2 regions of the Marinobacter nanhaiticus D15-8W genome follow, and region 2 is predicted to be linked to the other one. Evidence: predicted binding sites of a transcription regulator. Region 2 holds the regulator's gene; the other holds the start of a gene.

Region 1 (4,320 bases), 1.1 Mb from region 2:
TTGGCCGCTCCGTGGCCGACGCGTTGGGCCGCAAGTTCTACCGTTTCAGCCTCGGCGGCATGCGCGACGAAGCGGAAATCAAGGGCCACCGCCGTACCTATATTGGCGCCATGCCCGGCAAGTTGGTGCAGGCACTGAAGGACTCCCAAGTGTCGAATCCAGTAATCATGCTGGACGAAATCGACAAGGTTGGCGCCTCGTTTCAGGGCGATCCCGCCTCAGCCCTGCTGGAAACCCTAGACCCGGAACAGAACCGCGACTTCCTCGATCATTACTTGGATGTCCGCATGGATTTGTCGAAGGTGCTGTTCATTTGCACCGCCAACGTCCTCGATACTATCCCGCGGCCGTTGCTCGACCGCATGGACGTAATTCGACTCTCCGGCTACATCACCGAGGAAAAGCTGGCCATTGCCAAGCATCACCTGCTACCGCGATTGCTCAAACGCGCCGGCCTGCTCAAGAAGCAGCTCAATATCACCGATGCGGCCGTGCGGCAGGTGATCGAGGGTTACGCCCGGGAATCCGGTGTTCGCAACCTGGAGAAAACGCTGCACAAGATTGTGCGCAAGGGCATCGTCAAGCTGCTCGATGATCCGGACAAGCCGGTCAAGGTGGGGGTCAGCGATCTGCCTGACTATCTCGGCCAGCCTTTCTTCAAGAAAGAGAAGTCCCTCAAAGGCGTCGGCGTGGTTACCGGCCTGGCCTGGACCGCCATGGGCGGTGCCACGTTGAGCATTGAAGCGTCACGCATCCACGCCAGCCAACGGGGATTCAAGCTCACTGGCCAGTTGGGCGACGTGATGCGTGAGTCGGCGGAAATCGCCTACAGCTATGTTTCGTCCAACCTGAAACGCTACAAGGGCGACCCGACATTCTTCGACAAGTCCTTCGTGCACCTGCACGTACCCGAGGGGGCGACGCCAAAGGACGGGCCCAGTGCAGGCGTCACCATGGCCACCGCGCTGCTCTCGATTGCCCGCGGTGAAGCGCCGCAGTCCGGCATTGCGATGACCGGCGAACTCACGTTGACCGGTCAGGTGCTGCCTGTCGGAGGTATTCGCGAGAAGGTGATCGCCGCACGGCGCCAGAAGATCAGCACGCTGGTCCTGCCGGAAGCCAACCGGGGGGACTACGAAGAACTACCGGCCTACTTGAAGGAGGGGATCGAGGTGCATTTCGCCAAACATTTCTCCGACGTCTACACGGTCTGCTTTGGCCACAAGACCCGGGCCGGTGCGAGTGTACACTGAGCGGCGTGTAGTATTTTTACGACAACCCCTGTAGCCCTTGCAATCACAGGGCTGCAGGGTCGGGGGAAACCCGTACGCGCAATCCACTATGGCTGGAATACCGAGCGATCCTTACACTTCTAATCATTGGATTCATCGCAATCGCGTCGAATTCCTGTCATCTGAGAAGAGCCCATTAGGCGCCACGTTTGTGGCGCCTTTTTTTATGCTCGCATTTTTGCCCGCACGCCGATTACGTACGGGCAATCTCCGCAAAACTACCGCTTGCCGATGAAACGGGCGACCAAGTCATGCAGACCTCGGGAGAACTGCTTAAGCTCGTTACTGACCTTATCCGCCTTGTCAGCCCTGTCAGTACTACTGTCTGCCAGTTCAGCGATGTTGACCACCTGGCGGTTGATCTCTTCGGAAACCTGACTCTGTTGCTCCACCGCCGCCGACATCTGCAGGAAACGGTCGGTAATACGGCTGATGGACTCGACGATCTCGCTCAGGGTACGCTCGGCCTCGCGCACCTTGTCCAACCCGGAGCCTGCCACGATCTCGCCTTCGCGAGCGGCGTTGACCGCTGATCCAACCTGCTTGCGAAAATCCTCAACAACGTTGTGGATACGACTGGTGGAATCCCGGGTCCGGGCTGCCAGCGACCTCACTTCATCCGCAACCACGGCAAAGCCGCGTCCCTGTTCACCGGCACGAGCGGCCTCGATCGCCGCATTCAATGCCAACAGGTTCGTCTGGTCGGCGATATCCGAGATCAGGTTGGCGGCCTCGCCAATGCTCTCGGTAGACTGACCCAGGGCCTCGACGGCATTGCCGACCTCGTGCACGCGCTCGACCAGGGTCTCGATCGACTTCAGCGCTTCCCGGGAGAGCTTGGAACCTTGGGCGGCATGATCGTTGGCGGCTTCCGCTTCCTTGGCGTTACGCCCGACGTTTTCAGCCACCTCATGGATCGAGGCTGTCATTTCGTTGATCGCCGACGCGGTCTGGTCAGTCTCGGCACGCTGCTTGGCGATATAACTCGCCCCTTCGCTGATGGCATCGTGACTGGTCTTGGCATGGCCCGCCAGGATATGGGCCTGATCCTCGATACGCGCCAGGGCAGTGCGCAGGCGTGCCTGCTCGCTAATCAGCAGCATAGCCAACTGGCCGAAACGCCCGCGCTGGTCGGTATAGGTCATCGCGATCAAGGGATCGGTGAAGGCATCGTCCCGCAAACTCACCAACTGCTTCATCTGGCCGTCGATCATCCCTCGCAGCGTCAGACCAGCGACGATATGTCCAGCCACGACAACGCCAATAGCCACTGCTGGCGATGCCCACAGGATGGCGGCAACGCTAGCGATCAATGACAGCGCCAGCGGCAGCGCAACCAAGAATACATTACGCAGGTTGGCCAGCTGGACAACGCTACTCTTGCCGCCGTTAAGCTGTTTGTAGAGCTTCTCCGCCCGACCAACCTGATCACGGGTCGGAGCGGTACGCACCGACTCGTAACCGACCATCTGGCCGTTCTCGTGTACCGGCGTGACGTAGGCGCTGACCCAATAGTGGTCGCCGTTCTTACAGCGATTCTTGACCACGCCCATCCATGCTTTGCCAGCCTTTAGCGTGTCCCACATATGTTTGAACACCGAAGGTGGCATATCCGGATGGCGAATGATGTTATGGGCCTGGCCGATCAGTTCCTCACGGTCAAAACCACTGATCGCCACGAACTCATCGTTGCAATAGGTGATAACGCCCTTGAGGTTGGTAGTGGTGATCAGACGACCACCATCTGCCATCCTGACTTCGCGCTGGGTGACGGGGAGATTTTTACGCATAGCAGCAGCTCATCAATTATTTGTCGTCGTATCGGCCGAATCCTTCGAACCTTTACTACAAAATATAGACTCTGGAATGCGTTGATTGTGATCGCGCAGCCCAGGCGATTTCGCGCAATAGACACGAAAAACCGGGCCGGCAATATAGGGAAAGTGCGAAATTAGTAGGATTGCTAATCGACTAATGTCGGAGGAAGGATCAACCTGACTGACGTTTCTTCTGGGCCTTCCAGCCGTCCTCACGGTTGACGGGCCCGACATCGAGCAGCGGCGAGGCGTCGATTTCGTCGGCATCCATCATGTTCGCAACCCGCTGCAGCGCGGCGACGATCATGCTCTGCTCCCACTCATGAAGGTTCTGGAACTTCTGGATGAACTCTTCCTGCAGCGGCTGCGGGGCCGACGCCAGGAGGTCGGCACCTTCTTCGGTAAGGTGGGCGTGAACCTTGCGCTTGTCCGAGGTACTGCGTACTCGATAAACCAGCTTGCGATGCTCAAGGCGGTCAAGGATCGTGGTCACCGTCGCCTGACTCAAGCTCACCTTGTCGGCAATGGTGCCGATCGTGACTTGGCCCAGGTCGCGAATGGTGCGCATGATCAACAATTGCGGCGCCGTAAGTCCGGCATTTTTACTGAGTCGCTTCGAATGAAGATCAGTCGCGCGAATGACACGCCTGAGAGCGACAAGCACCTGCTCATAATTATTCATGACTGTATTCCACTCTGCCGGATCGGCAAGTTCGCGATTATAAAGCCCCATCTTTTTTGAGTACAAAACTTTCTCGTCAAATATTACTACCCTGTTTGACCCGTAAGACGCTTGGGGAAAGGCCGGCATGGAGGTTGCCAGTCTTTTCAGCACTATACTTCAGCGCAGATCGCCCCGGGTATGCAGGCGGGGTCACGAAACATTATTTATAACTCTAACTATTTATTCGCTTAAAGTCTAATCAGAAGCTTTAACAGGCCTTTGCCTCATACCGTCGGCTGAGGCACTATGCTGGAGTCTTGCGCCCAACGCGCCTTCAAAGGACTGCGCTGGCGCCCCATTGAACGTTTATGCTTCAAAATACATTCATGCGCCCAAACACGTTTGTGCTTTAAGACAACCGCAGGATTGCCATGACGACATTCAGAGGATGGTTCCCCCAAATCTGCCCATCTCTCACAGTGATTAAACCTGGCCAGGCCATCCGAGCCAGCGTAACCGCCCTGCTATTGACGCTCGCCGCTCTACC
Region 2 (4,320 bases):
GCTGGCGGCAACCAGCCAGCCGCGCATTATGAAATCCACATGGCATTGCTATAAGATGGCCAAGCCTGCCGGGTGTATCATGACTAAGCTGGATGAGGCATTGACCCTCGGCGAAGTCCTGGGATTTGCCATGGAAACGGGGCTTCGGGTGGCCTACTACACGGATGGCCAGCGCATCCCTGAAGATATTCACCCGGCGCAGTCAGTGCCCCTGGTGCGACTGGGCGTAGAGCGGCTGCGTGAGGCTCGGGAGACGGCTATGGTTGCAGCAGGAGCCTGAATCAGGGAATCTTCGACAGTGTCGTATCGAGACCTTGAAAGGCTGGCTCATGGCCGGCAGTCAACAATCAACAATATCGTCGCGAGAGACCGTATCCGGCATGAGTAAACCACACCCGGTTCAGGTAATTGCCGTATCCGGCGGCAAGGGGGGCGTTGGCAAGAGCAACGTCTCAGTCAACCTGGCAATCGCCCTGGCCCAAATGGGGCGTCGTGTTGTCGTTCTGGACGCCGATCTGGGACTGGCCAACATCGACGTACTGCTGGGCATCACTGCGCATCACAACCTGGCTGACGTGCTGTCGGGCGAATGCGAGCTGCGGGAGGTCCTGGTGGATGGTCCTGGCGGCATCAAAATCGTGCCTGCCTCCTCCGGCACCCAGCGCATGACCCAGCTCACCGCTATGGAGCATGCGGGTCTGATCAATGCCTTCAGCGAGCTTGGCGATCAGATCGACGTACTGATCGTCGACACCGCGGCGGGGATTTCCGAGGGCGTCGTCAGTTTTCTCCGGGCCTCGCAGGAACTGTTGCTGGTAGTCTGCGACGAACCCACATCCATTACCGATTGCTACGCGCTCATCAAGCTGATGAACCGTGATTATGGCGTCAACCGTTTTCGCATCCTGGCCAACCAGGTCCGCAACGAGCAGGAAGGCAAGCATCTTTTCGGGAAGTTAACCCGCGTAACCGAGCGCTTCTTGGATGTTGCGCTACAATATGTGGGCATGGTTCCTTACGACGAAGCCGTCAAGAAAGCGGTACAGCGGCAGCGTGCCGTGCTCGATGCCTATCCGCGGGCCAAAGCGTCGCTAGCGATCAAGGCCTTGGCGCAGAAGGTCGACAACTGGCCGTTGCCGTCATCGCCCCGCGGTCACCTTGAATTCTTCGTCGAGCGTCTGGTGGAAGCCTGAGGCGTAACCGACTGACGGATTTGACGGTCATTTATTCTCTGGAGTCTCCGATAGAACCAAAGGCTCCCTGATTTGGGCAATCCGGATTCATGAAGTTGGCAAAAGGCCTGGGAATCTATCACCAAACCAGCGAACGCAAGGCCCATGACCTTGTCGAGCAGCATGCGCCGCTGGTTAAGAAAATCGCGCTGCATCTCCTGGCGCGTTTACCTGCCTCTGTGCAGCTGGAAGATCTCATGCAGGCCGGCATGATCGGGCTGCTGGAAGCTGCGCAGAAATACGAGGCGTCCAAGGGCGCATCGTTCGAAACCTACGCCGGTATCCGTATTCGGGGCGCCATCTTGGATGAGATCCGCAAGGGCGACTGGGTACCGCGTTCGGTTCACCGTAATTCCCGTCGTATCGCCCAGGCCATCAAGGCTGTAGAAGACCGGACCGGGCGCGAGGCCATCGACGCCGAGGTGGCTGACGAGCTAGACATGTCCCTTTCCGAATACCACGCCTGCCTGGCAGATTCTAACGGTGGCCGACTTTTTAGTCTCGATGAGCTAAATGAATCCGGCGAGGTGCCGATAAACGAAGAAGACGCTGTTCCTGATGCACCGTTCGAAGCGCTTTCGTCTGAAGGTTTCCGGCGCAGCCTGGCGGACGCGATCACCAGTTTGCCGGAGCGCGAGAAGCTGGTACTGAGTCTCTACTACCAGGAAGAGCTCAACCTGAAAGAGATCGGTGCAGTGATCGGCGTGAGCGAGAGTCGGGTCAGCCAGATCCATAGCCAGGCGGCGTTGCGCCTGAAAGCGCGGCTGAGCGGATGGCAGGCCGCCTGAGTAACCGGATCGCACACGCGTAACGTGCTCATACGTAAAGTGTAGTTTTTGGTAACGGGCGCTTTACAGATCGCGCCCAGCGGACAGAATAGGCAATGCTTCGAAAGTGCCAGGCTGGTGAAGTGCATCCGTGAGGTGGGAGGTGCCAGCTCCCATAGACGCACTACGCGGGTGGCCAGGGCCAAGAGTCGTTGCTATTCCCGGCATTAATGAGTGGAGGTCCAATTGGACAAGAACATGAAAATCCTGATCGTGGACGACTTTTCCACGATGCGGCGGATCATCAAGAATCTGCTTCGCGACCTGGGCTTTACCAATACCGACGAAGCGGATGATGGCAACACGGCGTTGCCGATGCTGAAAAGCGGCAAGTACGATTTCCTGGTGACCGACTGGAACATGCCCGGTATGTCCGGATTCGAGCTGTTACAGGCCGTTCGCGCCGACGACAGTCTTAAGAATCTACCGGTGCTTATGGTGACTGCGGAAGCCAAGCGCGACCAGATCGTTGCCGCGGCCCAGGCCGGGGTGAACGGTTACGTGGTTAAGCCGTTCACGGCGGCTGTCCTGAAGGAAAAGATCGAAAAAATCTTCGAACGTATCCAGTCCTGAGTATCAGAGCGCCATCATGGGCAATCCAAAGAACAACACCGGTAAGCTCGACCCTGAAGTCGTCGAGAAACTCCAGCTTCAGGCTGGGGAACTCAAGAATATGGTGGATGCCGGCGACTACGCGTCGGCGATGCGCCTGATCAATGATCTCAACGAGGTTCGCGACCAGAGCCTTTACCGGGAAGTGGGTCGTTTGACCCGAAGCCTCCACGAAGCGATCCGTAATTTCCAGATCGATCCGCAGAACGCAGAGCAGCAGGAAGCCCTGTCTAAGATGTCCGACGCCTCGGACCGCCTGACCTATGTCGTGCAGATGACCGGTAATGCGGCCAATCGCACCATGGACCTGGTGGAAGAGGCGATGCCCAAGGCCAACGCCATGCGCGAGCAGGCCCAGGCAATACGGGAGGAATGGCACAAGCTGCGCCGCCGCGAAATCGGACCGAGCGAGTTCCGGGAACTCTACCAGCGGATCGATAACTTTTTCGAACATACCGCCAACGATGCGGAGCTGCTCTATGGGCACCTCTCTGAAATCCTGCTGGCACAGGATTTCCAGGACCTGACAGGTCAGGTTATCCAGAAGGTGACCACGTTGGTCAAGGAAGTTGAAGAACACCTGCTGAGCCTTGTGGTCATGGCCAGCCATGTCGATCAGATCACCGGAACGGTCCACGAACTGGGCGAGATCAAGGAGAGTATCGAGAAAGGTGAAGGGCCCCAGATGCGCGCTCAAGAGCGCGAAGATGTCGTCTCAGGCCAGGATGATGTTGATGATCTCCTGTCTAGCCTTGGTTTTTGATTGAGGACACCGTATGGCGTTTGATGCTGACGAAGAGATTCTCCAGGATTTTCTGGTAGAGGCCGGTGAAATACTGGAAAAGTTGTCCGAGCAGTTGGTCGATCTCGAGCAGAACCCGGACGACAGCAATCTCCTGAATGCCATCTTCCGGGGTTTCCACACAGTTAAGGGCGGTGCGGGCTTCCTGCAACTTGAAGCCCTGGTCAACTGTTGTCACTCGGCGGAAAACGTCTTCGATACCCTGCGCAATCATAAGCGCCGGGTGGATTCGGAGCTGATGGACGTGGTTCTGGAAGCGTTGGACAACGTTAACTCGATGTTCGACCAGGTCCGTAACCGTGAAGAGCCGACGCCGGCCGATCCGGCCCTGATTGCGGCCCTTGACAAGCTCGCGCTGCCTCAGGGCGCGGATGAGCCTGTCGAAGAGGCGCCCGTCGAATCAGTGGAAGAGGCCCCTGAAACTGTCGAACGCCCGAAGGCTGATGACGGCGATATCACCGATGACGAGTTCGAGAAGCTCCTCGATGCCCTTGAAGGCGAAGATGATGGAAAGTCGGGCACGGCTGAGTCGTCTTCGGGTGATGATGAAATTTCCGACGACGAATTCGAGCAGTTGCTGGACAACCTCCATGGCAAGGGCCAGCACGGCGGTGCGCCACAGGCTGCTGCCGATGACAGCAGTGTTGGTGCCGCGAGCGGCGGCGACGACATCAGCGACGACGAATTTGAATCCCTGCTGGACGAGTTGCACGGCAAGGGTCAGTTCAAGGGTGCTGCTCCCGGCGCCGCTGACGAGAAATCGCCGGCACAAGGCAAGGGTGACAGTGCGCCGGCGGGTGGTGGCGACCTGATTTCGGACGATGAGTTCGAGTCCCTGCTCGATGAA

The links. The regulator FliA, encoded in region 2, starts transcription of late flagellar genes. The targets are predictions, from matches to a motif close to CTAAAGTTTNNNNNNNNNNNGCCGNTAA.
Region 1: a site for FliA is predicted at 3,111-3,138, ahead of RE428_RS19785 (methyl-accepting chemotaxis protein). Genes of this name have one in related genera too.

What each region holds. Positions count from the first base shown of each region.
Region 1 covers NZ_AP028878.1:4,415,050-4,419,369, forward strand. The annotation lists gene lon (endopeptidase La) at 1-1,253, shown strand, start outside; gene RE428_RS19785 (methyl-accepting chemotaxis protein) at 1,511-3,082, opposite strand; gene RE428_RS19790 (MarR family winged helix-turn-helix transcriptional regulator) at 3,282-3,791, opposite strand; gene RE428_RS19795 (tetratricopeptide repeat protein) at 4,205-4,320, shown strand, end outside.
Region 2 covers NZ_AP028878.1:3,310,879-3,315,198, reverse strand. The annotation lists gene flhF (flagellar biosynthesis GTPase FlhF) at 1-280, shown strand, start outside; gene RE428_RS14700 (MinD/ParA family protein) at 381-1,193, shown strand; gene RE428_RS14695 (RNA polymerase sigma factor FliA) at 1,283-2,020, shown strand; gene cheY (chemotaxis response regulator CheY) at 2,246-2,632, shown strand; gene RE428_RS14685 (protein phosphatase CheZ) at 2,649-3,434, shown strand; gene RE428_RS14680 (chemotaxis protein CheA) at 3,448-4,320, shown strand, end outside.